Regions from separate parts of the Sinobaca sp. TMA16-18 genome, predicted to be linked through region 2. Evidence: a T-box and tRNA genes for the amino acid it is inferred to sense, from the RefSeq annotation. Region 2 holds a T-box; the other holds one or more tRNA genes.
The links. The T-box of region 2 lies ahead of tyrS (tyrosine--tRNA ligase). A T-box ahead of a tRNA ligase gene usually reads a tRNA of that ligase, here a tRNA-Tyr.

Region 1 (15,312 bases), on a different contig from region 2:
CTTAAACATCAGCTGCAGGGCGGTGTTTTACTGCATAAAGAAAAACCATCAACCAGGCAGGGGAATGTACATGAAAGCAGAATATAAAGGGTATAGGTAGACAAACGACTGCCAAAACGATGAAAAGGGGTGCAGAAATGAAAAAATTAATCAACCAGACAGACGATATCCTGGATGAGATGCTTGAGGGCATGGTGGCTGCCCACCCAAACGAAATTAAACGACTGGCGGAAACAAATGTAATCGTTCGCAGTAATGCTCCAATAAAAGGAAAAGTAGGATTAGTGAGCGGCGGTGGAAGTGGTCATGAACCAGCACATGCAGGCTATGTCGGCCATAAGCTGCTTGATGCAGCAGTATGCGGTGAAGTATTTACCTCGCCGACCCCGGATCAGGTATATGAAGCGATAAAAGCAGTAGACGGCGGGGTGGGAGTGCTTCTTATCGTTAAGAACTACAGCGGTGACGTCATGAATTTTGACATGGCAGCGGATATGGCAAAGGACGAAGGAATCAAAGTTGAGCAGGTGATTATTCGTGATGATGTGGCGATAGCCAACCCGGAAGACCGCCGCGGGGTAGCGGGAACTATTTTTATACACAAAATTGCCGGTGCTGCAGCCGAGTCCGGTAAATCTTTAAAAGATATAGCAGAATTAGCCCAAAAAACAGCGGACAACGTTTTCTCCATGGGTGTATCGTTAAGCCCGAGCACGGTTCCAGCATCAGGCAAACCGGGATTTGAGCTTAAAGAAAATGAAATAGAAATTGGCACGGGAATTCACGGAGAACAGGGGATAGAGCGTAAATCCCTGAAGCCGGCTGATGACATTGCAGAAGAGCTTGTACAAAACCTGCTCAAGCATATGGATATTAAGAAAAGCCGGGTTGCTCTGATGATTAACGGCCAAGGATCCACCCCTTTAATGGAGCTCTACATTATGAATCGAAAAGTTAGTGAGCTGATAAGTGAACAAGAAGCAGAAATCAAAAAAACATTTGTCGGAGAATATATGACCTCTATTGAAATGGCAGGGTGCTCGGTAAGTATCTTAAAGCTTGATGATGAGCTCGAATACTTCTTACACTAGAAAAACGGGGGAAATCGCATGAATCTTACTACAGAAACAGCAAAACAATGGTTTCTTGCAGCCGGACGTGAAATTCAGGAAAACAAAGGCTACCTATCAGAGCTTGATCAAGCTATAGGCGATGGAGACCACGGCCACAATATGGCACGCGGCTTTTCGGAAGTCGAAAAAAAGATTGCCACGGAAACCTATGAAGATGTAGGAGGCGTAGTAAAAGATGCTTCCATGACTATGATTTCCAAAGTCGGCGGAGCGGCCGGACCACTGTATGGAACGGCTTTTCTAAAAGCCTCCGGAGTTTGGAAAAACAAAAGCGAACTGTCGGATGAAGATTTCACGGAAGGTCTGAAAGCAGCGATTGACGGGATCGCTAAGCGCGGGAAGTCCGAACAGGGCCAGAAAACGATGCTCGATGTATGGATCCCGGTTCTCGAAGAAGCGAAAAAGGGCAGTATTGATGTGTGGCAGCTGGTCAGGACTGCTAAAGAAGCAATGGAAAAAACGGAAGATATGGAAGCGAAAAAAGGGCGCGCTGCCTATTTAGGGGACCGATCCATCGGTCATCTCGATCCTGGAGCGTATTCGTCCTACCTGCTGTTTGAAGCTTTAGCGGAAGCAGTAGATGCAGAAGGAGAAAAAAACTAATGGCTAAAGTAAGCACAGTAGTAGTATCCCACAGCCGCCAGCTGGCTGATGGTGTAGTAGAATTGATCAATCAGACAAAGCAGGAAGATGTCATTGTGATTGCTGCAGGGGGCACGGAAGATGGGGAAATAGGAACGTCACCTGATTTAATCAGCGAAGCGTTGAAAAAAGCCGATAACCCTGCGGGGACCGTTGTTCTTTTTGATTTGGGCAGTGCATTAATGAATACGGAAATGGCGCTGGACATGCTTGATGAACTTGAAGGAGAAGTTATGATTGCCGATGCACCTTTAGTAGAAGGTGCCTATGTGGCAGTGGTGGAAGCGGGCATGGGGAAAACCCTGCAGGAAGTGCAGCAGTCAGTAGAAAAAGCTAAAAAGTGGAACAAAAAAACATAAAGAGACGGATGCCGAATCGGCACGTCTCTTTTTGTTTCAGCGCTGTGCTGCCCGGTATCCAGACTGCTCCGCCTGTTCCGGTGTACAGAATAATTCTTCTTCTTTGGTCTGTTCATAATGCTGTCCACCGGGAACATGATAAATCCGTTCCCCACTGGAGCTGTGATTGCCCTTAACAGTCGGGTCTTCGCAGTCTGCTTGAAAAGAAGGAGCGGCATGCGAAGCGGTCTGGGGATGAAAGCCTTCGTCGGACACGTAGCCTTCTATACTCCATATGCCTCGCTCCGCCTGGCGGGCTTCCTGTTCTATGTCACGGAATGCACCTTCATAACGGGTATTAGGTTCGTATACGTATGCTACCCGGGCAAGCCCCTCTTCCAACAGCTGTTCATTAATCATCTCGTCCCCCCGCCAAATATAGGCTAGAAAACGGTCGTACCGGTCTCGTGTCGTTGTATCAACTTCGACTTCTATAGAAGAGCCCTCCGGCAGTGTTTGTTTTACAAAACTGCTGGCCTCGGGGCCGAAAGGCTGAACTGGTTCATCGGGGTGTACGGTTTCCGGTGTATCCACCATAAGAAGCCGCACTGTTTCTTCCGTGCCGTCATTCATTGTAATCCGGAGAGTGTCGCCATCTACGACCCGATCTACCGTAGCTGGAATTCGTCCATTAGTAGTTTCGGCATCGCTGCAGGCGGCTAAACTGAGAAAAAATAAAGCGGCCAACACAAAAAGTATATGTTTCATAAGGGCTTCTCCTTTTCTTTTTTATCATGTTCCAGCTCTTGAAGAAGGATACGAAGCCGGCGCACGTCTTCTTAATAAAGAAAATCAGCCAGACCAGAAAATCAATCCCGCCCATTCATTTGTAGACTAGGCAATAGAGACAGATAGAACAGCTAACGTTATCATGATGCATTCGTATACAATATGAAACCGGTTTGTATTCATTACAGAGCCTCTTTTCTACCATTATACCTATTTCTGTTTTTATTTTGGAAAAGGGGCCGCAGTGTTTGAATGAATAAAACAAAAAATGGAATATTTTCAGGGGAAAAAGGGAATATGTATACAAATAAGCACTTATTTGTAAAAATATTTATTTACATTAAAGACCGAAAGGATGATTGGCATGCCGGTACATTATCAAGACCAGAACATTACCGTATTTCAAAGTGCATTGTTCCAAACGACATCAACTGTCGCTGTAACCGAAGAAGCGGTTATTATTGTAGATCCTACCTGGCTGCCTGAAGAAATAAGAGAAATACAAAATCATGTAGCGCTGGTAAGCAAAGGACGGAAGCAGTACCTTGTTTTTACACATTCTGACTACGATCATATATTAGGATATCATGCCTTTCCGGAAGCTGTAACTATTGCTTCAAGAGCTTTTGTGTCCAATTCCAAAAAAGAAGAAATCCTGGAGGAAGTTAAGCAGTTTGATGACAGCTATTATATTGTAAGGCCATACGGAATAGAATACCCGTATATTGATATTATTGTTGATAACGATGAGCAGATGATTGAAACAGGCTCTCATACGCTTACTTTTTATCTGGCACCCGGCCACAACGTGGACGGTATGTTTATTTTAATTGACCACCTGGGGGTACTCATTACCGGAGATTATTTAAGTGATGTGGAATTTCCGTTCATATATCAAAACAGCGAGGCCTATGAGAGGTCTCTTCAGAAAATCAACAGCCTTTTCGAACAGCAGAAAATTAATTTCCTTGTGCCAGGTCATGGTTCTGTTACGTCAAGCCCTGCGGAGATTAAAGACAGGCTTGATGACTCTCTTTGGTATATTGAACAGCTTCGCAAGACAACAGAGGAAGACGGTGAATACCACGTACTCGAGGCTTTCGTGGACGGATATGGATTTTCAACGTTTATGAAGAAAATGCACCACAAAAACATTGAGCTTGTAAAACGGGAAAAAGATGCTTAAAGTGAAAGATAACAGACTCTTTAAATAGATTTTCATTTTTGCTAAAGGAAGCGATAAAATGAAAAAAGCAGCAGCTATTGGAGGCTTATTACTTCTGTTGGGAGCAGCTGCCTGCTCTGCAGAAAAAGCAGAAGAGCCTGCAGAATCTTCTAACACTGAATCAGATGCTTCAGCAGAAGAAGAACCACAGTCCTCGGAAGTAAAAAGCGAAGAAACGGGGCCGGAAGTTCCACCCCTGAATGCAGAAGGAATGGTGGAAGATCCTGATGCAGTAGATATGCTTGTAAACCGCGATTATCATTTATCGTCTGATTATGAGCCGGATGACCTGATACAGGCAGATATCCGATATGCTTCCCCTGGAGACGATCCGAAAAATCTGATCAGGGAGCCTGCATCAGCATCCCTGGAAGAGCTTTTCGCTGATGCGGCGTCTGCCGGGCATGAACTGTATGCCATATCCGGCTATCGTTCTTATGACCGTCAGGACGCTATTTTTACCCAGAACGCAGAACGGGATGGGGAAGAACAGGCTAACACTTACAGCGCAAGGCCCGGAGAAAGTGAACATCAGAGCGGACTTGCTATGGACGTGAGCTCCCGGACTGTTGGAAACCAGCTGAATACCGATTTTGGAGAAACAGCTGAAGGCCGGTGGGTAGCTGAAAACGCCCATCTGTATGGGTTTATCGTACGCTATCCGGAAGACAAAACAGACATCACAGGCTATCAGTATGAACCGTGGCACCTTCGCTATGTAGGAGAAGACCTGGCCGAAGAGCTGTATGAAGAGAACTTAACACTTGAAGAGTACTACGGGACCGAAGAATAAAAGAGGACAGCAAAGTCTGTTCTCTTTTTTTGTGGGCGAGTGTCAGTACGGTCCAGCGTGCACTTTTTTATTTTAGAAGATAATTTCCGCGGGCGGTTTTCTATGGTAAGATATAGTGGTGTTATTCTGTTTAAATAGCATACAGCCGCTAAAATTAGTAGATGGTCTGTCTACATATATACTATTGTCCTGTACCTTCTGTATTTTTAGATAAAGAATACAGATATTTGGAGTGCTTTTTCAACAGCACATATCCGACACGATGTTATTTAGATTAAAAACCTTGGTGTTAAAGAAGAGGAGCGTTTAGTAGTGTACATTGATATTGATGGCGTGAACGTCCATTACCAGGTATCTGGAGAAGGAGCAAACGTCATGCTGCTTCACGGATGGGGGGCAAATGTTCAAACGTTTGCACCAGTCCACCAGCGTCTGGAAAAGGATTTTAAAGTATGGTCTATTGATTTCCCCGGTTTCGGCCAAAGTGCTGAACCACCGGAGCCCTGGTCTGTAGGAGATTATACGGAGATGCTCGGAAAGCTGATCCGCAAGCTTGAGATTGAAGATCCAATTTTAATGGGTCATTCTTTCGGCGGCAGGGTGTCTATTAAGTATTCAGCAGCCAACGCTGTCAGGAAGGTTATTCTCGTTGACAGCGCAGGCGTTCTTCCAAAACGGACCTTTAAATACTATTACAAAGTGTATACGTATAAAACGTTGAAGAAATTATTGAAACTGCCTCTTATTAACAAATACGAGCAGACGATAATGGACCGTGTAAAAGGGAAAGTCGGCTCTTCTGATTATAAAGATGTTTCCGGCGTTATGCAGCAGACCTTTGTCAAAGTAGTCAATGAAGATTTAACCCATCATATGCCGGATATTAAAGTACCTGTTCTTCTTGTATGGGGAGAAAACGACGAAGCTACACCGGTAGCTGATGGAAAACGAATGGAAGAATTAATACCCGATGCGGGATTGGTCGTATTGAAACGTGCAGGCCATTATTCCTACCTCGATAATTTAAATGAATTTATCGTTATTATTGACCATTTCCTCCAAAAGGAAAAAAAGGAGGCGGCAAGCCTTGATTAGTCTGCTTATTTTACTGTTTATTATTGCCTGGGGGTATTATACGCTGCGTCTTGTGAAGCGAAGCACGCATATGCTCCAGCTGAACAGTTATAGAAACGAAAGAATCTGGAAATGGATGAAAGAACATCAGGACCGCGTGTTTCCTATTAGAAGCTTTTGGCCGCTGCTAGCGCTGCTGCCATTATTTGCAGGAAACGTCTGGCTCGCGCTGACCATTGGAATTATAGTATACGGTGTTAATGTATTAATGATGCAGGAGACAGCAGAGAAAAAGAAGCTGGTCGTAACCAAAAGAGTCCGGCGCCTGTTTATTACGGTTACGTTATTGTACGCAGCGGTTATTATCGTCGGGCTGTCGCTCAGTGCCGGTATTAACGGTTCTTATTTCTGGCTTATTGCCCTGGCCATTCTGACAAACATTTTCGTGTACTTTATGGTGATGATGGCAAACTTAATCAATATGCCTATTGAACGCCAGATTAACCAGCATTTCTTTAATGATGCGGAACGGATTATTAAGTCCATGCCTAATCTGGAAACCGTCGGAGTAACGGGAAGTTATGGCAAAACAAGCACAAAGCATGTGTTGGAAGCCGTTCTTTCCTCTCAGTTTAATGTTCTGATGACACCGGAGAGCTACAATACAAGAATGGGTATCACATTGACTATCCGTAATATGCTCAAGCCGTACCATGAAATTTTTATAGCGGAAATGGGTGCCAAACAAGAACATGACATTCAAGGCGTCTGTGACCTGGTCCACCAGAAATACGGTATTATTACAGCTATCGGTGAACAGCATCTGGAGACATTTAAGACGCTTGATACCATTAAGAAAACGAAGTTTGAAATTGTGGAAAGCCTGCCAAATGACGGCACCGCGTTTTTAAACAAAGACGATGAAAATATCATGTCCTATGAGCAGCGCAACCAGGTACGCACGATGTATTATGGAATCGATGCGGAAGATCTTCACTTCCGTGCAGATAATATTGCGTTTTCTTCTAAAGGGTCCACTTTTACTATTATGAAATATGATGGCAGCTCCGTGGATGTAGAGACAAAGCTGCTTGGTCGTCATAACATTTACAATATCCTGGCGGCAGTAGCTATTGGTTCGGAAAAAGGTATTCCGTTAGAGAAAATGGCACGTGCCGTGAAAAAGCTCCAGCCGGTGGAACACCGCCTGGAGCTCAAGAAGCCGCAGGGGAACATTACGATTATTGATGACGCCTTTAACTCCAATCCGGTAGGGTCAAGGATGGCACTTGAAGTGCTTGGCCAGATGCCGGAATACAAGATGCTGATTACTCCGGGAATGATTGAACTCGGAGATAAAGAGTACGACCTGAATAAAGCATTTGCCGAGTATGCGGCGGATGTGTGCGATTTTATTATTTTAGTAGGGAAAAAGCAGACAAAGCCTATGCAGGACGGCCTTCTGGAAAAAGAATTTCCGGAAGAGAAGTACTACGTAGCCGCTGACCTGCAGGATGCCTTAAATAAAATGCACGAGAAAGCTGTCCAAAAATCCATTGTGTTATTGGAAAACGATCTGCCGGACACATTTAATGAGTAGAGAATGCGAGGGACTTACCTATGAGAACTAGAGTTGGTGTTTTTTTCGGAGGAATATCTGTAGAGCACGAGGTATCGGTTATTTCAGCGGTACAGGCAATGCATGCCCTTGATGAAAAATTATACGAAGCAGTACCTGTTTATATTGCAAAAAACCGCCAGTGGTATACAGGAGAAGACCTCCGCGACATTGAAAACTATAAAGACCTTAACCAGCTGTTTGAAAAGCTGCAGAAAATTACTGTTACGGGCGGGGATGACGGCGGCGTAGTGCTGCAGAAAAAGCCTGTTCCTAAATTCGGGAAGCGTGTTGTCGCGGAAATTGACGTGGCTTTCCCTATTGTTCACGGTACGTTTGGAGAAGACGGCGTGCTGCAGGGATTCTTTGAACTAATGGATATTCCTTATGTAGGGTGTGACGTTATGTCCTCTGCTGTCGGTATGGATAAAGTGATCATGAAGCAGGTGCTCCGTGATGCACAGATTCCGGTTCTTGATGACATTTGGTTTTACGGTACGCACTGGTCCGACAATCCGGAAGGAATTACCGCGTTAGTAGAAGAAACGCTGGAGTATCCGGTAATTGTGAAGCCGGCTAATCTTGGATCAAGCGTAGGCATCAGCAAAGCCGGAGACCGCGATGAACTAAGAAGTGCGGTGGAAGAAGCGATGGAATTTGCCAGCAAAATTCTTGTAGAGCACATGGTTGAAGATATGAAGGAAATTAACTGTTCAGTTGTAGGCGACTACGAAGAAGTAGAAGCTTCCGTATTGGAAGAAGTATTGAAAACAGAAGACATTCTAAGCTATCAGGATAAGTATCAGGGCGGCGGCAAAGGCGGCGACGGTGCAAAAGGTATGGAAAGTACAGACCGTGTCATTCCAGCGCCCTTGGATGAAGAGCAGACAGAAGATATTCAGCAGCTGGCAAAAGATACGTTCCAGTCACTTGGCTGCAGCGGCGTCTCACGTATTGATTTTATGATCGACCAGGCAACTGATATGATCTATGTAAACGAAATTAATACAATCCCGGGCTCCCTTTCCTTTTATCTTTGGGACCCAGCGGGCAAAGATTATACAAGCTTGACGCATCAGCTGATTCAAATGGCGTTGAAGCGTAGAAGAGAACGCGAAAAACTTACGTTCTCGATTGACTCAAACTTATTTTCCACCCAGAGCGCAGGCGGGCTCAAAGGTGGAAAAAGCGGAGCTAAAACAGCATCCCGCAGCTAGTTGGAAAAACAGTAAGAATCGGAGAAATGTCTCCGGTTCTTTTTTCTTTTTCTGCAATAAAAAGATTGCATCCTATAATTTCATGGGGTATAATATCATTTGGCAGTAAGGAATTCATCTGTCTTTGTTTGTACGGCCCGTTGGTCAAGTGGTTAAGACACCGCCCTTTCACGGCGGTATCACGGGTTCGAATCCCGTACGGGTCACCATTATTTTTTTGTTTATACCAAGCAGATCAATGTGGAAAGTTTGTTTTGGAGGGGTAGCGAAGTTGGCCAAACGCGGCAGACTGTAAATCTGCTCCCTCTGGGTTCGGCGGTTCGAGTCCGTCCCCCTCCACCATTTAAAAATAGAACGAGCCATTAGCTCAGTTGGTAGAGCATCTGACTTTTAATCAGAGGGTCGGAGGTTCGAATCCTCCATGGCTCACCATTTTTCAATCATGACAATAAAGTCATGGTTTTTTTTGTGTTTTAAGAGAAGAAAATAGAATTTAAAATCGAGGATAAAAAGTAAAAAAAAGGAAAATATCTCTAATAATATGCATATAAAATACATAATTTTAAATAGCTCGTTATATTATCTTCCGAAAAGCAAAGCGGGAAAGAAAATTCATGCTACCTTGATGAAAGAATTTACTTTGAATATATGAGGTGGGGCGTAGCATGAGAGTTAAAGACATTTTTAAATTTAAAGATGAACGTATTAAAATTCTGCATTTCTGCTGGTTTGCTTTTTTTGTTTCTTTTTTCGCCTGGTATAATATGGCGCCGCTTGCTACAACTATGATGGATGATATGGGCTGGCTGACTACTCAGCATATAGCAGCACTAGGCATTATTAACGTAGCGCTGACAATTCCGGCCCGAATTGTAATAGGGAGTTTACTGGACCGCTTTGGACCGCGTATCGTTTATTCTTCTTTATTGGTACTTATGTCTTTTCCTACTTTTATATTTGCATTTGGAGACACCTGGATGCAGCTGATGATTTCGAGGTTGCTGCTTGGAAGCATCGGCGCAAGCTTTGTTGTTGGTATCCGGATGGTATCCGAATGGTTTCCGCCTAAGCATGTCGGCTTTGCAGAGGGTATATACGGCGGGTGGGGGAACTTCGGCTCCGCGGCCGCTGCGATGCTTCTTCCTTGGCTCGCGCTGACTCTTTTTGGAGGAGACCAGGGCTGGAGATATGCGGTAGCGTTTACCGGAGTCGTTACGTTTGTATATGGTTTTATCTTCTACTTTAACGTCAAAGATACACCGGACGGGCGGGCAATGATCAAGCCGAAGAAAGCAAGCGCCATGGAAGTAAGCAGCTATAAGGATATGGTCCAACTCATTTTCTGGACGCTTCCCCTCGGCGGAGCATTAGCTCTCAGCGTATGGAGAATTGAACAGCTCGGATTTGTGTCTGAACCGGCGTTGTATACAATATGGTCGCTTATTGTTGTTGTTGTTATTTATCAGGTATACAATATTTTAAAAGTGAATCTGCCCATTTTGAAAAAAGGGGTTCCGGAAGACGATCGTTATAACTTTAAAACGGTAGGGGCGTTGAATAGTACGTATTTTGCGAATTTTGGAGCCGAACTTGCCATTGTAGCGATGCTGCCGATGTTTTTCCAGCTTACCTTCTCGCTTTCTCCTGCCAATGCGGGGCTGATAGCTGCATCGTTTGCGTTTATTAATCTGCTGGCCCGGCCGCTTGGAGGCGTTCTTTCTGATAGAATGGGAAGCCGCCGGAAAATTATGCTGATTTATATGTTTGGTATCTCCTTTGGCCTGATTGGGATGGGAATGATCAATTCCGGTTGGCCGCTGTACTTAGCTGTACTGGTGACTATCTTTACTTCCATGTTTGTACAGGGAGCAGAAGGAGCCACGTTTGCGATGGTGCCGATGGTTAAAAAACGCATTACCGGTCAGGTAGCCGGTATGACAGGTGCTTACGGAAATGTCGGAGCTGCTGTGTACTTAACGCTTTATACGTTCGTTACGCCCCAGCAGTTTTTCTTTATACTGGCAGGGGGAGCGTTCGTCAGCTTTGTGATCTGTTATTTCACACTGGAAGAACCACAGAATTCTTTCAGCGAGGATTACTACTACTCTGAAGACGATCTTGCCCTCGCAAGGGAATCAGATGAGAAGATAGCTGAACAAGAAGTAGCCGCCTACAAGCGGTAAAATACAGAACGCCTAAAGCTTCGGCCTCTGCCGGAGCTTTTTTGGTGAACCGGCTTGAAAGCAAAAGCTTTGTTGACGGCAAAAAATATGAATGGTATAGTGGAACATGTCCTAGAAAAAAGGGAATGTTCATGCGGGTGTAGTTTAGTGGTAAAACCTCAGCCTTCCAAGCTGATGATGTGGGTTCGATTCCCATCACCCGCTCCATACATACTATGATAGAAGGGGCCTTAGCTCAGCTGGGAGAGCGCCTGCCTTGCACGCAGGAGGTCAGCGGTTCGATCCCGCTAGGCTCCACCATTTCTATAAAATACAAAGCTGTCGGCTGTAAGCCGGCGGCTTTTTTGTGCGTCCATTTGTTAAAATAGTCGTCAATATCCGAAACAGAAGAACCGTGGTACAATAAATTGTGCTTAATTGGAATAGAAATCCATTCCTCTTTGAAATCAACGGAAACGAACTATACATATATTTGTTTTGAAACGAAAGGGTTTATTCTGCGTAATTAAGAGACCCGGAAAGGGTGGAGGTCATACGAGATGGATGCGGTTGTCAAACGTCTGATTAAAGCGATAAAAAAAGAAGACGATCAGGATGCTTTTGCAGAGCTTGTGGACCTGTATAAAGATAAAGTGTACCAAATCGCATACCGGATGACCGGAAACGCTTATGAGGCTCAGGACGTTGCGCAGGAAGCATTTCTCCGGGCTTATGCCAATTTGGAAAGCTATGATGAATCCAGAAAGTTTTCCACATGGCTGTTTCGAATCACCACCAATCTCTGCATCGACCGGCTCCGCAAGAGAAAACCGGATTATTCCCTTGATGCGGAAATCCAGGGAACCGAAGGGCTGAGCGGCTATTCCCAGCTGTCTTCAGAAGACCTGCTGCCGGAAGAGCAGGTAGTAGCCTTTGAAATGCAGGAATGGGTGCAGACTGAAATTGCAAAGCTCCCTCCTAAATACCGGTCTGCTATTATTCTTCGATATATTGAAGATTTATCGATAAAAGAAATCGGCGATATTCTCGATCTTCCGGATAATACAGTAAAAACCCATATTCATCGTGGAAGAGAAGCGCTGCGTAAGCGGCTTAGAAATATTTAAGAGGGGAGGGACTGTCATGGCCTGCCAGAAAAAAGAAGAAAAACGAATCGATCAGTATGTAGATGGAGAACTAAATGCCGTCGAACGAAAAGAACTGTTTGCCCATTTTGAGAAATGTCCGGACTGCGCGGCGCACTACCGTGAGTTAAACAGAACCGTCATGTTTGTCCAGAGTACGTCCCATATAGAGGCGCCCATCCGCATGACAGACCAGATCATGCAGAACCTTCCTTCCAGAAAAAAGAAGCCCGGCTGGAAAAAGTGGGGCAGGAAACATCCGGTATTGGCAGCAGCGGCTATTTTTCTGCTGTTAATGTCATCAAGCATGATGTCTATCTGGAATGACCAAAGCGGCGGCCAGATCGCAGTAGCCGGAGGAGAAAATGTAGAAATTGATCATGAAAACGGCAAAGTGATTGTGCCCGCAGGAGAAGTTGTTCACGGGGATCTAATGGTCCGCAATGGTGAAGTAGAAGTGCATGGGGAAATACAGGGGGACCTTACAGTCATCAACGGAGAACCATATTTAGCTTCAGCCGGCCGGGTAGCCGGTGATATTGAAGACGTAGACCAGGCTTTGGAGTGGATGTGGTATTACGTCAAGAAATTCACGACGGAAGCATTTACCTGGAATACAGAAGAATAAAATCACATGTGCTATTTTTTTCATCGACAGTGAAACAAAGAAGGAACAAAGAACGTCTATACACACTTCAGAAAAGAAAAGACCACTGTCGTTTTCAAGAAGAACAATAGAGAACTTGTGCTATAATGAATCTGTTGTTTTCTTTTTTTCGTTAGACAAAAATGGAGGAAAAGCGCATGTTTTTTGGAGAGGATTTTAACCTGTTGCGAACCCTTGGCGCAGTAGTGGACATTGTGCTTGTTGCCTACGTAGTATATAAACTGATTACAGTAATCCGGGGAACAAGGGCAGTTCAGCTCGTTAAAGGGATCTTATTTATTCTTATTATATGGTTTTTAAGCAGTGTATTTGGCCTGAGAACACTGCAGTGGATTATGTCCCAAGCCGTTACATACGGGCTTCTGGCCATTATTATTATCTTTCAGCCGGAGCTTCGAAGAGCGCTTGAGCAGCTCGGAAGGGGCAGGTTATTTGGACGTGCTTTAATGGCTACAGAAGAGAGCTCACGAAAAACGGTGGATGCGATCACGAAATCTGTACGGTATATGTCCAAGCGCCGAATCGGTGCGTTGATATCCATTGAAAAAGGCACGGGCATGAATGATTATGTAGAAACAGGCATTCCAATGAATGCCACGGTTACCTCGGAACTGCTCATTAATATTTTTATTCCGAATGCTCCTTTGCACGATGGAGCGCTGATTATGCGAAACAATGAAATTGCAGCAGCGGCCTGCTATCTGCCGCTGTCCGAAAACCCTTTTATCTCAAAAGAACTGGGAACCAGGCACAGAGCAGCTCTTGGCATCAGTGAAGTGACGGACTGCCTGACAGTCGTAGTTTCTGAGGAAACCGGCAGTGTATCGGTGACCAAAAACGGAGAACTGCACCGTAATCTAGATGAAGAAACGCTTCTCGCCATGCTGGAAAAAGAACTGATTTCCGATGATCGTAACAGCAATGGTTTGTGGCAGTGGGGGAGGTCCTAATTATGATGGATAACATGTTTAGTAATAAATGGTTTGTCCGTTTTATATCCTTGTGCATTGCTATTATGCTGTTTATGATGATCAATATGAGTAATAATGTAAGCAATCAGGCAAGCGTACTGCCTGACCAGGAAGACAGCACGTTTGAACTGGAAGACGTGGAACTTATCGTAGATTATGATGAAGAAAATTATTCTGCTACAGCTACGACACCGGATGATCTGCGCGTTCAGCTTTCCGGCTCCCAGACCTCTCTTACATTGTTCCAGCTCTCCAATACGTCTTACGAAGTGTTTGTAGACGTGGAAGGACTTGGAACTGGGGAACACCAGGTGCCGATTGAAAACAGAAATTTCCCGGCTGACCTTGAAGTCTCTGTCACTCCGGAGTATGCTACGGTAGTGGTCGAAGAACTGGAGAGCGTTTCTTATCCGGTAGAAGTAGAGCTGACCAACGAAGATGAAACAGAAGAAACGTACCAGGCGGATGATTTCACAGTCACCCCCGGCAATGTTACTATTCAGGCCGGCTCCAGTGTACACGAAAGTATAAATGAAGTTTCCGCATTCGTCGATGTATCTGGAGCGGCCAGTACGATTGAAGGCGAGAAGGAAGTAGTCGCCTATGATGACCAGGGAAATGAGCTTAATGTCCAGATCGAGCCACAGGCTGTAAATGTAACAATGGGAGAAGAAGGCACATCAGCTGAAGTGCCGATTACTTTAACGAGAGAAGGAACACCGCAGGACGGAGTTAGTATTGCAGCCCTCAATCCTTCCCAGGAGGAAGCGTTGGTATCGGCACCACAGGATGTGCTTGATACCCTGGATACGATTGAAGCACCTGTTGATTTATCAGGTATTGGCGAAGGAGGCGGAACGATTGAAGTAGCGCTTCCGCTTCCGGAAGGAGCCAATGCTGTGCAGCCTGAAACGATTGAAGTAGAAGTTGAAACTGGAGAAGGCGGGACAACTTCCTTCTCCAATATTCCTATAAATGTTGAAAATGTTCCAGAAGGACGAACAGTGCAGTGGGAGTCTCCGGCAGGCGGAGCCATGAACGTATCAGTAGAAGGAACGGCTGATTCGCTTGAAGGCCTTAATGCCGGGGATATTTCTTTGAGTGCGGACTGGCAGGAGGGTGGGAGCACTGCTCCCGGTACAGCCAAAACTCTCACACTGCAGGCGTCCGGGCCGGATAATATAGAAGTTACTCCTGCCTCATCCGAGATAATCGTCTCTACTGTAGAGAATGAAGAAGACTCCGGGGGAGCTGCCGAAGAATCGGAAGAGCCGGACGAAGCCCAGACAGACCCTGAAACAGAAGAGGGTGGGGAAAATGCTCCGGAAAGTCCGGAGGAACCTTCGCCTGAGCCTTCCCCAGAGCAGCCTGAAGAAGAAACCCCAGTGGAGGAATCCCCTGCCGAACCCGATACTACAGAAGAGCCGGAAAATGGCCAGAACGATGTAGAAAGCAGTGAAAACGGGGAAGATACCACTGGAAGCGTGCAGACAAATCAAACAGATAATGAAAATGAAGGAGAGATAGATAATGGGTAA
Region 2 (15,312 bases):
TGTTCCACAATGCCATCAGGCTCTTCAAACGTGCTGTCCGTATTAACAGCATCCGGATTGGCCTCGGTGGCGGCATTCATTAAATCAGCCCAAATATTCTGGGTACGCTCACTGTAGGAATACCCGTTGTATGAGTTTTCCAGCTGATTCTGCTGTTCACGGTTATCATAACCGAGCCAGAGTCCCATAGTGACTTCAGGATTCATACCTACAAACCAGGCATCTACCTGATCAGACGTTGTTCCTGTTTTTCCGGCCCAGTCGCCTTCTTCGTCCAAGTAAGAAGAAAGCTGGGCGGCTGTTCCGGGTGACTCAAGAACATCCCGAAGCATATCAACCATTAAATAGCTTGTCTGCGGGGAAAATATTTCGGTTTCTTCTGTTTCATGCTCGTAGGCGACTTCGCCATCGCTTTTCTTTTCAATGCGTTCTACCATATAGCTCTCATGGTACTGGCCTTCATTGGCAAATGTAGAAAAAGCGTTCGTGTTCTGCGAAACAGTTACCCCGTTCTCGAGTCCGCCCAATGCGGTTGATTCTACAGGTTCTTCCTCCGATAGTCTCGTGAAACCGAGGTTTTCTAAATGTTCTTTAGCTTCTTCCTGCTCGAGTTCCCAGAAGCTTCTTACTGCAGGAATGTTTTGAGAACGCTGCAGCGCCTCCCGTACCGGAATAAATCCTTCAAAGCCGCTGCCGGCATTATTAATTTCTGTTCCCGTCGTATAGTCTGTCGGCACATCGGCTACAGTAGAACCGGGATGCAGTTCTCCTTCGTCCATTAGAGGTCCATAGGAAAGGAGCGGTTTCATTGTGGAGCCATTCTGTCGGAACGTTTGTGTAGCGTGATTTAAGTTCTGTGTATCGTAATCTCTGCCGCCGACAAAACTGATGATGGCTCCGGTTTCGTTATTAATCATCATCGCACCGACTTCTTCCTGCTCTGTTATATCTCCATTGGTACGATCCGGACCAAACCAGGTGGAGCTTTCAATGGATTCCTGCATGTTGTCATAGATACTTTTGTCAATTGTAATATGAATGTCGTACCCGCCGATTGCCAGGTCTTCCCTGGCGTCTGTCGTGTACTGTTCAAGCGTCTGTTCACGCTCTTCTTCATCCATTGCGTTGAGGTTTACATCATCTTCTTCAAGCATTTGATCACGAAGAAGAGTAGAGGCTTCGCGCTGCACTTCACCCGTGATATAAGGATACTCATCTGTAACCGTATCACTCGGCTCTGCTAAATTTTCCTCGATGTCATAGGCCATCGCTTCTTCGTATTCTTCTTCTGTAATATAGCCTTTGTCATGCATGTCATTTAATACGCGGTCTTTGCGGTTAAGTCCTGCTTCGAATTCTTCTTTTACGGTTCCATTATTTTCAAAGGGCGTATAACCATAAGGGTTTTGAGGCATGCCGGCAATAAAAGCTGCCTGGGCGATATTAAGCTCGGAAGCGTCTACTCCGAATACACCTTCCGCAGCAGACTGGGCGCCTGCAATATTTAAGCCGTTGGCATTCCGGCCAAATGGTACAAGGTTAAGATAGGCTTCCAGAATTTCATCTTTGTTCAAGTAGCCTTCCAGCCGAAGAGCCAGCAGAATCTCTTTAGCTTTTCTTTCGAAACTTACTTCATTTGTTAAAAGTTGATTTTTAATAACCTGCTGGGTTAGTGTACTTCCTCCGGTCTGGACACTTGCGTTGCTCATCTCCTGGTATGTAGCCCGGAACAAAGCAGTAGGAACGATACCATCATGTTCGTAGAAGTTTTCATCTTCTGTAGCAATAATGGCATGGACCAGATTGTCGGAAATATCTTCAAGCGGCACCTGCTGTCTTTCAATATCTGCAGGGACGTTTCCCAACGATTCACCGCCGGCAAAATACATATCACTGGCCTGTTCGTAATCATAAATCTCTGCCCGCATTTCTTCTTCGTTCAGTGCTTCCTGATCATCTACGAGCGACACAAAAAAACCAGCGCCGACCGACCCGATAAAAAGGATAAAAGAAATAAAAACAATAACAGCAACCAGAACAATATTTATAATAATATTAGAACGGGAGTAGGATTCCTCTCCCAGCTGTTTTCCTCTAAACCAATCGACTCGTTTGTTAGCTTTGTATAAAAAATTTTTCATGCAGCGACCCCCTAAATTTCTAGCTCATTATAGCATATAAAAGACCCATATTTAAACTAAGGACAATCGGCAGTGAAGCTTGACATTGCCGGAAAAACCATGTTAAATAGTGATTATCATAAATAACAGAACAGCGCAGACGAAATGAAGTAGCTTTTTTTATCCCTGTCACAGAGAACCGGCGGCTGGTGGAAGCCGGTACATATAAAAAAGCGAATTACGTTATCCGAGCTTCTTTAGCAGATAAAGACGGCAGCCGCCGTTAACGGTTTGAGTGAAAAGCTTTGCTTTTAAAAAAGGGTGGTACCGCGGTAAACATCGTCCCTTTTATTAAAAGCGGGCTTTTTTTATTTGTCCGATGACGGCAGCCGCTGCGTTGGTGGTTAATTTAAAAGGAGAGACACAATGACTATTTTACAGGATCTGGAACAAAGAGGATTAGTGAATCAGGTAACCGATCGGGAAGGGCTGGAAGCTTTACTTAACAAAGAATCTATTACGCTTTATTGTGGATTTGACCCGACCGGCGACAGCCTTCATATCGGACATCTGCTTACAATTATTACGATGCGCCGGTTTCAGCTGGCCGGCCACAAGCCTCTCGCTTTAGTCGGCGGAGCTACGGGGTTTATTGGAGATCCCAGCGGAAAGAGTGTCGAACGGTCGCTGAACGAAGAAGACGTAGTAAAAATGTACAGCGAGAGAATCCGCAGTCAGCTGCAGAGACACCTTGATTTCACAGGAGAGTACGGAGCAGAAATTGTTAACAACTTTGACTGGATCGGAGAAATGAGTGTTATTACATTTTTAAGAGACGTAGGAAAGCATTTTGGCGTGAATTATATGCTGTCCAAAGAATCGGTGGAATCCCGAATCAAAAACGGCATCTCTTTTACAGAATTCAGCTACCAGATTCTTCAGTCCCTCGATTACCTTCACCTGTTTAAAGAGAAAAACTGCCGTCTTCAGATCGGCGGCAGCGACCAGTGGGGCAATATAACGGCAGGGCTGGAGCTGATCCGCAGAAAAAGCGCAGATGAAGAGCAGAAAGCCGAAGCATTCGGCTTCACTATTCCTCTTGTCACAAAAGCGGACGGCACCAAATTTGGTAAAACTGAGGGTGGTGCGATTTGGCTCGATCCCTCTAAAACGACACCGTATGAGTTTTATCAGTTTTTAATAAACACCGATGACAGAGATGTAATCAAGTTTCTGCATTACTTTACATTCCTCCCGGCGGAAGAAATAAAGGAATACGAACAGAAAATGCAGCAGGCACCGGAAAAAAGAGAAGCCCAGCAGAAGCTGGCCGAAGAGCTTACGGCATTTGTTCATAGTAAAGAAGCAGTACAGCAGGCACAGAATATCTCGGCGGCCCTTTTTGGCGGGGGAGACGTGAAAAAGCTTTCGGCAGATGAAATTGCGCAGGGATTCAAAGACGTTCCCACCCATGAGGCAGGAACGAACGAAGAACCAGGCTTAATTGATACACTCGTGGAAGCAAAACTCTCTCCGTCGAAACGACAGGCGAGAGAAGATATTACAAACGGTGCCGTTTACATTAATGGGGAACGCTGCACCGATTTACAAAAGCAGCTGTCCAATGAAGACAAAATCGGTGGCAGGTACACTATTTTAAGAAGAGGCAAAAAGAAATACGCGCTCGTATCATTTAAATAGAGCAAAAAGGGCTGTCCCAAAAGTACATTAAAAAAATGAAACAGCTGTATCAGATCTAAAAAAAGATAAGGCTGGTGTTTATTCAGGCGGGAGCTTTCGGCAGGCCAATCTTCAGCGGTGGCTGGTCTGCCTGAGTCACCGCCTGGTCTTTTTTTATGGTTTTGTTTTCGAAAAAAATAACCATCGCTGCATTTAAAAACCCCTCGTATTCCTGTTGAAAGGAATACGAGGGGTTTCGTTTGTCTTCTCTTATTATTGGTAAAACGAAGACTGAAATCCACAATTTAAAATAAAAAAAAGCAGCCGGCCGGCTGCTTTTCTTTATTAACGGGAGTACCACTCAACGATAAGGGCTTCCGTGATTTCTGCAGGAAGTTCAGAACGCTCTGGGTAACGATCAAGCGAACCTTCCATTTTTTCTTCATCAAAGCTGACGAAGTCAGGCTTGTAGCTGTTTACATCCAAAGCTTCTTTGATAGAAGTAAGGTTGCGTGACTTTTCGCGAAGGCCAATAACCTGGCCTGGCTTTAAGCGGTAAGAAGGAATATCTACGCGCTTACCGTCAACAGTTACGTGACCGTGGGAAACGAGCTGGCGTGAACCACGGCGCGTACGGGCAAGACCGAGACGATACACGATGTTATCAAGGCGTGCTTCAAGAAGAACCATGAAGTTTTCGCCGTGAACACCCTGCATTTTGCCTGCGATTTCAAATGTGCGGTGGAACTGACGCTCATTTAAGCCGTACATGAAACGCAGCTTTTGCTTCTCTTGAAGCTGAAGGCCGTATTCAGTAAGCTTTTTGCGTTGTGTTGGGCCGTGCTCACCTGGTGCATAAGGTCTTTTTTCTAATTCTTTTCCTGTGCCGTTAAGAGAAATTCCATAACGACGTGACTTTTTCCAAGATGGTCCTGTATAACGTGACATACAAGTAATCTCCTTTATAATAAAATAGTTGAAAAAAGAGCAACGTTGGTAATCTCCCGCTATGCCCATTTTATTTTCACGTATCTTCACCTCGACAGCTGGAGGGTACGCAATACACCTTATACTCCTGCGAGTATAGGAATAAAATGAAGAAAGATCGAACATGGCAGGCTTACCCTGGCTGTCTTTTTGCACAAAGATCATTATATCCTTTTAAAGCTGTCAAGTCAATAGAAGTAAAGCGTATTAAATATGCTTTAAAAGAACAGCGGCGAATTCTTCCAAAATCTCCTGGTCTTCTTCTGAAAAGCGGTTTTGTTCCGGGCTGTCAACGTCCAGGACGCCAAGAAGCACGCCCTCTTTAACAAGCGGAACGACAATTTCAGAAGCGGAGGCACTGTCGCAGGCGATGTGGCCCGGGAAAGCATGAACATCTGCGATCCGCTGGGTTTCAAGAGTCCCGGCGGCGGTTCCGCATACGCCTTTTCCCATAGAAATGCGGACACAGGCCGGCAGCCCTTGAAAAGGGCCTAAAATAAGTTCATCTTCCTTTGGGGAATATAAATAAAATCCGGCCCAGTTTACCGAAGAAAAATGCTGGTACAAAAGAGCAGAAGCATTGGCCAGGTTGGCGGTTTGATCGGCTTCTCCTTCTAAAAGGGAGTCAAGCTGTTTGTTAATAAGGTGCAACGGGGAAGTCTGCATCGTACATATCTCCTTTAATTATCATTAAATAGTGTAAGGGGGTAAAGTTCCTTAACGCCCTGGAATAACTCGGCAGGCTGATGGGCATCCGACCCGTATACGAGAGGAATGTGCCGGCTCAGCGCTTCTTTGATGATCCATTCCGGTGGATACGGCTCCCGGCAGAGAGGTTTAGCGGTGCCCGCGCCGTTATAATCAAGCTCCATATTGTGCTTTTTAACAGCATGCAGAATCTGATGCACTAAATCGGTCGGATAGTGTTTTACCGGGAATTTACGCTGGAATTTGTGGACGAGCGTCATATGACCCAGGCGTCCGGGTTTGAACGGGCCGAGGCCGGCCTTCACAGACAGCAGAACCGTTTGAAAGTACAAACGGGCTACAGCATCCACTGACCCTGTCCGGCTTACTAACGAAGCAAAGAAATCAGGGCTGTAATCCATGCATGTGTATTCTCCATCAGCTAACAGAAAATGAGTGGAAAGAATGCTGTCATCCAGGTAAGGGCCGTATGTATCAAGAAACTTTTCTGTTTCTTTTTCATACCGTTCAATAAAATCAACTTCGAGACCGGTTAAAATCGTAATATCGTTTTTATACGTTTTTTTGACGCTTTCCAGCTTCAGCAGATAGGCTTCCAGATTACCCATGGACATTGCGCTGTCTTTATCCGGGACGGTATCCGTAAACCCTTCCGGGAGCGGGGCGTGTTCGGCGAAAGTTAAAGTGGTGATGCCGCCGGCTGCCGCTTTTTCAATATATTCTTCCAGGGGACGGGATGTACCGTGGGGGCAATAGGGTGTGTGGACATGTCCATCGCGCTTTGGACTCATAAGACTTCATCCTTCCCGGATTTTTAATATTGGATAATATTTCTGAAATATTTATGTAACCAACTCTCACACGAGAGCCTTTACATGTTATCATAAAGTCATTGATTAAAAAAATAAACAAACCATGAATACACGTTTGGTAATAGAAGCTGATGTTCTTTGAGAGAGAAAAAAACAGCCGCTTCCGGATTTACTCGTGTATACATATAAAGGAACAAGCAAGGCCGCACGAAAAATATATTTCAAACATATGTTGTTGAAACTGGAGTGAAAAATGCAATGGAGTTTATCCTTTTAGCTATTTTGGTAATAGTAGTAGCTGTTGTTATTTATGGAACCTTATCAAGAAGAAAAATATACAAAGATGTAGACAGGCTGGAAAACTGGAAAATCGAACTGGGAAGCCGTCCGGTTGCGGAAGAAATTGCCAAAGTAAAAGGATTGAAAATTTCCGGGGAAACGGAAGAGAAATTCGAGCTTTGGCGTAAAGATTGGGACGATATTGTCGGCGTACATATCCCTGATATTGAAAAAGCTCTTTACGATATTGAAGAACAGGCAAATAAATATCGTTTTGGAAAAGCCAGAGACCTGGTTCATGCGGTAGAAAATCAGCTTCAGGATATAGAAGCGCAGATCGAAGCCATTTTTAAAGAAGTGGACGAGCTGGTTCACAGTGAAAAAGAAAATGAGGCAGGCATCTCTGAAACGCAGGCGAGATACGATGCCATGTCGAGGCATCTGCTGCAGCATTCCCTTTCTCTTGGGAAAACAGCACCGGTTTTTGAAGAACGCAAAACCGAAATGAAGCAGGCTTTGATTTCTTTTGAAGAAGATAGAGAGGCAGGCAATTATACGTCTGCCAGACAGACGCTTAAGCAGGTTGACCATGACCTCGAAGTGCAGAATGAACAGATGAAAGAAATTCCCGTATTGTTAAAAGATATTGACATGGAGCTGCCATCTGAATTAAGAGAACTGCAGCGCGGGGTGGAAAACATGCAAAGCCAGGGTTATCCGCTCGGCCATCTTTCCTTATATGAACAGATTGAAGAATACAAGCAGGAGCTTCCCGCTTTAAAGGAAAGCTGTGAAGAATTTGAACTGGAAAAAGTAAAAGACAGAATCGAAGAAATAAGACGGTTTATGGAATTAACGTACGAAATGCTTGAAAAAGAAGTGGATGCCCGCGGAGCGGTACAGGCAGAAATTCCACAGCTGGAAGAACAACTGCGAAAGCTTAAAGAAAAACTGGCTGACCTGCAGCGCGAAGAAGCAAAAGTCGAAGTCAGCTATTTAATTCCAATGGAAGATAAAGAGATGCATGACAGACTGGCAGTGAAGATGGATGAAACAATTAGAAACTGGCGCGTATTCCAGGATTCCAATATTAATCAGACGCAGACATTTTCAGAACAGCGCAGCCAGCTTGAAAAGCACCGCAAAGAATGGAGCGGCCTTACAAAAGAAATACAGCAGTTAAAAGACAGGCTGTACACGCTTCGCAAAGACGAAAAGAAAGCGTTGGATACCTTTGCTTCTGTAAAGCGCCAGCTGCTGGAAGATGAAATGCTTCTGCAGCGCTCCTTTATGCCAAGAATTCCTTCCCCGCTTTTAAATGACCTGGATGATGCAGATGAGCATGTGAAGGCGGCGGAACAAACGCTCGATGAAGTGCCGGTGGAAATTGCCCGGGCCAATGCAGATGTAGAGGAAGCAGATAAAAGCGTACGACGCTTTCACCAGCGCCTGATAGCCACTCTCGAACAGGTAAAGCTGGCAGAACTTGCCATCCAATACGGAAACCGCTATAGAAGCAGCGATCAGGAGCTTAATGAACAATTTAACGAAGCGGAAAAGCATTTCCACAAAGGCCGCTATGATGATGCAGTTAATACAGCTATTGGGGCAATGGAAAAAAAGAATTCGAATATACGTGAAGTACTTCTTGAATTTGGTAAGCAGTAGAAGAAAAGCCGTCTGGAAAAGACGGCTTTTTTGCTGCGTGAAAACGCACATACCGAACGAAATGTGGTAGGATATTACGTTGAGAAGAGTATAACGAATGCTAAAACAGATAGAAAGGCAGGACGCCATGATTTATTTAGATAACAGCGCGACAACCAGGCCATGGCCGGAAGCGATGGAAACATTCATAAAAGCGTCCACCGATTATTTTGCCAATCCCTCTTCCATGCATCAGCTGGGACAGGATGCGGGAATACTGCTTCAGAAAGCAAGAGAGTCTGCCGCTGCTATGCTGGGAGTAGAAAGAGAAGAAATTATCTTCACCTCAGGAGGAAGCGAATCAAATGCCCTGGCAGTGCAGGGAACTATGGCAGCTCTGGCTTCCAGGGGGAACCATGCTATTACGACAGTGATGGAACATCCATCTGTGTTAAAGCAGTTTCAAAATCTGGAAAAGCAGGGGGCTGAAGTGACCTACTTACAGCCGGGACCTGATGGAAGAATTGATCCTTCCCAGGTAATGAAGGCTGTTCGTCCAGCTACCGTGCTTGTATCTATTATAAGAGTACAAAACGAATTAGGAACGATCCAGCCGATAGAGGAAATCGGCCGGAAACTTGCCGCTTTTCCCAAAGTTTATTTCCATACGGATGATGTGCAGGGGGCAGGGAAACTTCCGATTGACTTGACAAACGTCGATTTGTACTCGCTGTCCGCTCATAAATTCCACGGTGTCAGAGGCGCAGGTATTCTCGTGAAGAAAAAACGAAAAAACCTGGTCCCAATCATTGCCGGAGGCAGCCAGGAAAGTGGAATGAGGGCCGGGACGGAAAATGTGGCAGCGATTGCTGCAATGATTAAGGCCCTCCGCTTAAGCCGGGACAAATACGAAGCAGCCGGGGGAGCGCTCTCTGATCTAAAACAGAAGATGACCCGCCGCTATCAACAGATGGCAGGGGTAGAAATTAACACGCCGGCGATCAACAGTGCTCCATATATTTTGAACATTTCTGTAAAAAACACAAAACCGGAAGCGGTCGTGCAGGAGTTATCCAGCCGCGGGATCTATATATCCACGAAGTCGGCATGCTCGTCCAAAGAAAAAAATACCGGGTCTGTCCTCGGCGCATGCGGGTTTACAAAAGAGCGTGCAGAAACGGCGCTTCGGATCAGTTTAAGTACAGAAACAACAGAAGAAGATATAGAAACGCTGCTTGCCGCTTGCAGCAGTATCTTTCCTTCTGTCCAATTAGTCGTAGGAGGAAAATAAATGATATTTGATCATATAATTGTCCGGTATGGAGAACTTGCTCTAAAGGGAGAGAACAGAGGCCTGTTTGAAAAGCAGCTTCTGCACAATATCCGTCAGGTACTAACCACCTTTCCAAATGTAAAAGCAAAAAGAACATATGGAAGAATTATTATTGAACTGAACGGCGAAGAAGGCATGGCTGTAGCGGAAAAAGTACGCTTTGTTTTTGGCCTTTCTTCTTTGAGTCTGGCCGCCAAAGCAGAAAACAGCGTGGAGTCGATACGCAGTACAGCTCTTACTGTATTTAAAGCGTACGAGGGACCGAAAGAAACATTCAAAGTAAGCGCCAGAAGAGCGTATAAGAATTTCCCCGTGTCTTCCCAGAAAATAAACCCTGCCGTAGGCGGTTGGATTCTCGAACATACCGAAGGGATCTCGGTCGACGTACATCAGCCGCAGGTAGAATTAACCATTGATATCCGGGAACAGGGAACGTACATCAGCTGCGGAAGGATCCCGGGGGCAAAAGGTCTGCCGGTAGGCTCCGGCGGACGGGGGCTGTTAATGCTTTCTGGCGGTATTGACAGCCCGGTAGCAGGCTACCTTTCTATGAAGCGCGGCGTAACTATTGAAGCCCTTCACTTTCACAGCCCGCCTTATACAACTGCTCAAGCCCTTCAAAAAGTAAAGGATGCGGCTGAAGTACTGGCATCCTATGGAGCAGACATCCGGCTGCACGTGGTTCCGTTCACCGATGTTCAAACAGGCATTAGAGATCATATTCATTCAAGCTACCAAATGACGGTAACAAGAAGAATGATGCTTCGTATTGCAGAAAAAACAGCAGGCAAAGAAAAGATTCAGGCGATAATCAATGGAGAAAGCATCGGCCAGGTGGCCTCCCAGACGATTGAGAGTATGTATACGATTAACGAAGTAACCACGATGCCGGTTATCCGGCCGCTCGCTGCTATGGATAAAGAAGAGGTGATGAAGATTGCAGAAACCATTGGCACCTATCCTATATCCATCCGTCCCTATGAAGACTGCTGCACTATTTTTCTGCCGACAGATTCTGTAACAAAACCAATCCGGGACAAAGCCTCCCGTTTTGAAAAAGCGTTCGAATATGAGTCTCTTATTGAAGAGGCGGTGCAGCATACAGAAACAACAATCATATCTGCTTCGTCTGCGCAGCAGAGCGATATGGATTCGCTTCTTTAATTAAAAGCAGGGAGGAATAAGCAATGGGCACACTTTGGCACGGCGGGACAATCTACACGATGAACGAGGAAAAGGAAACAATAGAAGCTGTCTATACAGAAAAAGAAGACATCATCATGACCGGCTCGAAAAAAGAGTTGGAAAAACAGTATGCAGATCGAATAGAGCGTGTAGAAAATCTTAAGGGAGCCGTTCTTTATCCTGGATTTACAGACAGCCACCTTCATATGATCGGCCTTGGCGAAACAATGCTTACCCTGGATCTGTCTACTTGTGAAACAGCTGAAGAAATGCAGCAGCTGATTGCACATAAGGCAGCTGCCCTGGAAGCAGGCGAATGGCTCATTGGAGAAGGCTGGAATGAAAACAAATTTCCGGATCGTAAAATTTTCCATAAACAGGAGCTCGATCAGCTGGCTCCTCATAATCCTATGATTTTAACAAGAATCTGCCGGCATGCGGCTCTTGCCAATACAGAAGCGCTGAACAAAGCTTCTATTTATAAAGAGACCCCTGATCCGCCCGGCGGAATGATTGTAAAGGATAATAACGGAATTCCTACCGGGTATCTGCTCGATCAGGCAGCGGATGCAGTTAAGGAAGTGATGCCTCCTGTAACGAAGGCATACTTGGAAAAGGCGCTTACGCTTGCAGTAGATCGCATGCTTTCCATGGGGTTGACCGGAGGCCATACGGAAGATTTAAATTATTACAACAGCTTTAAAGAAACATATGAAACGTTTTATAAAGTGCTTGGAGAAAAAAGAGCTCTGCGAACGAACCTGCTTGTTCACCACGAAGTAGCAGAGGAACTGTTTGCAGAAGAGCCGCCGGTACATCCATTTGTTACATTTGGAGCCGTGAAAATATTTTCGGACGGTGCCCTTGGCGGCAGAACGGCCTGGCTGAAGCAGCCTTATAACGATGCGCCTGACACTTCCGGCATGGCTATTCATCATGAGGATGATTTTTTCGCTGTAGTTAAACGTGCCAGAGAAGCCGGCAAAGAAGTAGCGGTCCATGCGATAGGCGATAGAGCGCTGGAGCTGACGGTTACTGCAATAGAAAAATACCCGGTTCCTTCCGGAAAAAGAGATCGTATCATTCATGTGCAGGTTGCAGATAAGCAGCTGATTGCTCGTCTGCAGAAGTTGTCTGTCATTTTAGATTTGCAGCCAAGCTTTGTGCTGTCTGATTTTCCATGGGTGGAAGAAAGACTTGGTTCAGCGAGAATGCCTTATTCTTTTGCATGGAAAACCCTGCTTGATGCAGGTATTATCTGTGCAGGAGGATCAGATGCTCCGATAGAATCCGCAGACCCATTGGAGGGGATATTTGCAGCAGTGGCAAGGCGACGGCCGGACGAGACGCATGACGGCTATCTGCCGGATCAGAAATTGTCCATGTTTGAAGCCGTGCGGCTCTATACTACAGGAAGTGCTGAAGCTGTCGGACGTGAAAAAGAACTGGGCTCTATTGCTCCGGGTTATAAGGCGGATTTCACCGTGCTGGATAAGGATTTGTTTTCGATTCCGGTTAATGCTGTATTAGAGACAAATGTCATCGGCACTGTCGTAGGAGGAAGCTGGCAGTACAGAGTATAATGGAAAGAGACTGGAAATAAAGAAATGGCTGTGAGAGAATAATAAAAAGGAGGGATAGCATGAATTTTAAAAGATGGATTGCGCTAGTAGTAGCGGCCATTGTGATTGTCGTTTCCATTGGCTTTCAGGCTGTTTCCTCTCTTGCAAGCGCTAATTGGAGCGATTTTGCAGGGGGAGGAAGCCAAACTGGAGGAATGGAAGGAATCGAAGAAGAAGAGCTTGAGCCCGGAGATGGTTCGGGTAACACCATCGCAGTGCTGGATCTGCAGGGTGTGATTCAGGATACTGGAGAAGGCTCTTTGTTTGATGCAGGAGGCTATAATCATCAGGAGTTTCTATATATGCTGGAACAGGCAGGGAACTCTAATGATGTAGACGGGATTATTTTAAAAGTTAATACTCCCGGCGGCGGTGTAGTGGAAAGTGCGGAAATTCACGATGCGATTGTCAGCGTACAGGAGGAACACGATAAACCGGTATATATTACGATGGGAAGCCAGGCAGCTTCCGGCGGTTATTACATAGCAGCTCCGGCTGATAAAATAGTCGCCCATCCCGCTACTATTACAGGATCGATAGGCGTTATTATGCAAAGCATTAATTATTCCGAGCTGGCCGATAACATTGGAATTGAAGAGAATTCCATTACCAGCGGAGAATTTAAGGACATTATGTCCCCCGGAACAGAAATGTCTGAAGAAGATGAAGCTATCCTTCAATCTATTGTAGATGATATGTATGATGATTTTGTACAGGTTATTGCGAATGGACGCGGTTTAGCTGAAGAGGAAGTACGTGAAATCGGAGACGGACGTATTTATACTGGTGACCAGGCACAGGATATCGATCTTGTGGATGAACTTGGCACAATGGATGATACCATCGCATTTATGGAAGACGAACAAAATCTGGAAGGCGCTCGTGTCGTACAGTATGGAGCCAGTTTTTCTTTTAACTCATTTGTAGGAGCCGGAGCGAGAAGCCTGTTTGTCCGCGACGCAGAGCTGCTTGGTTTAAAAGAACTTCTGACAACATCCGATTCTCCCCGGGCTATGTATTTATACACAGACTAGAGAGGAGGAACAGCAGTGAGTGATGAGAAGAACAGGGAAGAAAGAAACGAAGAGCCCGGCCCGGTGAAAGCAGCCGGAGAACATCCGGAAAACAAAGACACACAAACCGAAACAGCTTCCGGCAGCTCCGGCCGCCCGACAGAAGAAACGTCTTCTGCCGCACCGGCAGAAGGAACAAAACCGATGCAGCGTTATGCCGGTTTTTGGATGAGATTCTGGGCCTACTCTGCAGATGTGCTGATTGTTTTTGCTGTCAACGGCATTCTGCTCAGCCCGCTTGCGTTTATTAACGGAGGATCTGTTACGTTTTTAGAATTTTTTACTATACAAGGGCTGTTAAGCGGCCTGGTTATGTACTTGTATTTTTTAATTATGACAAAGATAACCGGGCAGACGCTCGGAAAAATGATTTTTGGACTCAAAGTTATACGAAAAGACAGGCAGCCGCTCCGCTGGAGTGACCTGTTTTTCAGGGAAGTCGTCGGACGCCTGATTCACCGGCTGCTCGTGTTTACCAATGTCTTATATCTGGTAGTGGCTTTTACAGATGAAAAACAGGGAATTCACGATATTTTCTCTGATACAAGAGTCATCCATACGGAAAAGTAAGAGGCGTCGTTTATTCATTGAGGAGAACAGGGTATAGTACCAATTAGACTAACTTACAGGAGGAATTTTCATGGCCAATGTTACATTTAAAGGAAACCCGGTTACGCTTCGAGGCTCAGAGGTGAACGAGGGCGACCTGGCACCAGACTTCAGCGTTCTCGCTAATGATTTATCAGAGGTGAAGCTGTCTGATTTTGAAGGCAAAGTCCGCTTAATCAGCGTGGTGCCTTCTATTGATACAGGAACATGCGACAAGCAGACAAGACGTTTCAATGAAGAAGCGGCTGAACTGGATAATGTCGAGATATTAACAATCAGCAATGACCTGCCATTTGCACAGAAGCGCTGGTGCGCAGCTGCAGGAATAGACAACATTCAAGTGGTATCCGATCACCGTGATCTATCTTTTGGAGAAAGCTATGGCGTTGTTATCGATGAGCTCCGCCTGCTGGCACGTTCCGTGTTTGTAGTAGACAGCAGTGGAGTCGTTGCTTATAAGCAGATCGTGCCGGAAGTATCCGAGCATCCTGATTATGAAGCGGCTTTAAAGCATGCCAAGACTCTGGTTTAATAATAATTAATCATACGAAAAGCCTCTACAATGCTGTAGGGGCTTTTCATATGAGAAAAGAAAAAATTCAGCTGTGGTTTTTATAATGCGCTGTTACGTTACTGTCATACTCATCAGTGAGAGCCGTGTTTTCATTATATTCCGGTGCTTTTTCAATAACAGAACGGGCTGCACGGATTTCTGCTATTTGATTTACAGGATCAAACTCTTTAAATTGTTCCACAGGTACTAATGTTTTGTCTTTGGAAAAGAAACCGGCTGTATCGATTTCCACAAAGCGGATCTGCCAGGTGGAAGTGTCAAAAACGATGTCGGTTACCTTACCGGCATCTTTTCCTCCGGCGGATACGGAGTATCCTTTAATATCCTCGGTACTCTGCAGAACGTATTCATCATTATCGCCGGCAGGTTGTTCTGTTTCCATATCGGACTGCCCGGGAACGAGTGGTCCGCCTACCGGAAGCATAGCTCCTCCGGCTCCTGCTGCAGGAGGCATCCAATAGCTTCCCGCATTGTAATGATCAGATAGTTTTGTTTCGTACGAGCGGGAAATTGGTTTATGGTCTTCTGGTTTTGGACTGTTTTTAATTTGTTCTTTCGTGGCCTGCACGCCAACAGACTGTTCGGCAAAATTCAAATTAGTGATCAACTCGGGACTGATCAACACCCGGCCTCCCGCAAGTAATGCCCGTGTGTCTGCTGCCATGTAACGAACTTTCCAGTCA

Region 1: it has a tRNA-Tyr gene. The T-box ahead of tyrS (tyrosine--tRNA ligase) is inferred to sense a tRNA for this amino acid. The anticodon was not compared.

What each region holds. Positions count from the first base shown of each region.
Region 1 is NZ_JCAKFM010000002.1:50,171-65,482, forward strand. It holds gene AC5W14_RS04025 (hypothetical protein) at 1-5, shown strand, start outside; gene dhaK (dihydroxyacetone kinase subunit DhaK) at 138-1,091, shown strand; gene dhaL (dihydroxyacetone kinase subunit DhaL) at 1,110-1,736, shown strand; gene dhaM (dihydroxyacetone kinase phosphoryl donor subunit DhaM) at 1,736-2,134, shown strand; gene AC5W14_RS04045 (thermonuclease family protein) at 2,171-2,881, opposite strand; gene AC5W14_RS04050 (MBL fold metallo-hydrolase) at 3,267-4,088, shown strand; gene AC5W14_RS04055 (M15 family metallopeptidase) at 4,147-4,920, shown strand; gene AC5W14_RS04060 (alpha/beta fold hydrolase) at 5,233-6,015, shown strand; gene AC5W14_RS04065 (UDP-N-acetylmuramoyl-tripeptide--D-alanyl-D-alanine ligase) at 6,008-7,594, shown strand; gene AC5W14_RS04070 (D-alanine--D-alanine ligase family protein) at 7,615-8,829, shown strand; tRNA gene AC5W14_RS04075 (tRNA-Glu) at 8,964-9,038, shown strand; tRNA gene AC5W14_RS04080 (tRNA-Tyr) at 9,086-9,171, shown strand; tRNA gene AC5W14_RS04085 (tRNA-Lys) at 9,186-9,261, shown strand; gene AC5W14_RS04090 (NarK family nitrate/nitrite MFS transporter) at 9,495-11,012, shown strand; tRNA gene AC5W14_RS04095 (tRNA-Gly) at 11,146-11,219, shown strand; tRNA gene AC5W14_RS04100 (tRNA-Ala) at 11,237-11,312, shown strand; gene sigW (RNA polymerase sigma factor SigW) at 11,552-12,118, shown strand; gene AC5W14_RS04110 (zf-HC2 domain-containing protein) at 12,135-12,764, shown strand; gene cdaA (diadenylate cyclase CdaA) at 12,941-13,753, shown strand; gene AC5W14_RS04120 (CdaR family protein) at 13,756-15,312, shown strand; gene glmM (phosphoglucosamine mutase) at 15,305-15,312, shown strand, end outside.
Region 2 is NZ_JCAKFM010000001.1:604,466-619,777, reverse strand. It holds gene AC5W14_RS03140 (transglycosylase domain-containing protein) at 1-2,141, opposite strand, end outside; T-box leader at 2,269-2,470, shown strand; gene tyrS (tyrosine--tRNA ligase) at 2,547-3,821, shown strand; gene AC5W14_RS03130 (hypothetical protein) at 3,904-4,104, opposite strand; gene rpsD (30S ribosomal protein S4) at 4,146-4,748, opposite strand; gene AC5W14_RS03120 (GAF domain-containing protein) at 4,995-5,453, opposite strand; gene hisJ (histidinol-phosphatase HisJ) at 5,468-6,286, opposite strand; gene AC5W14_RS03110 (septation ring formation regulator EzrA) at 6,566-8,254, shown strand; gene AC5W14_RS03105 (cysteine desulfurase family protein) at 8,352-9,524, shown strand; gene thiI (tRNA uracil 4-sulfurtransferase ThiI) at 9,525-10,730, shown strand; gene AC5W14_RS03095 (amidohydrolase) at 10,754-12,334, shown strand; gene sppA (signal peptide peptidase SppA) at 12,394-13,407, shown strand; gene AC5W14_RS03085 (RDD family protein) at 13,423-14,016, shown strand; gene tpx (thiol peroxidase) at 14,087-14,587, shown strand; gene AC5W14_RS03075 (PRC-barrel domain-containing protein) at 14,655-15,312, opposite strand, start outside.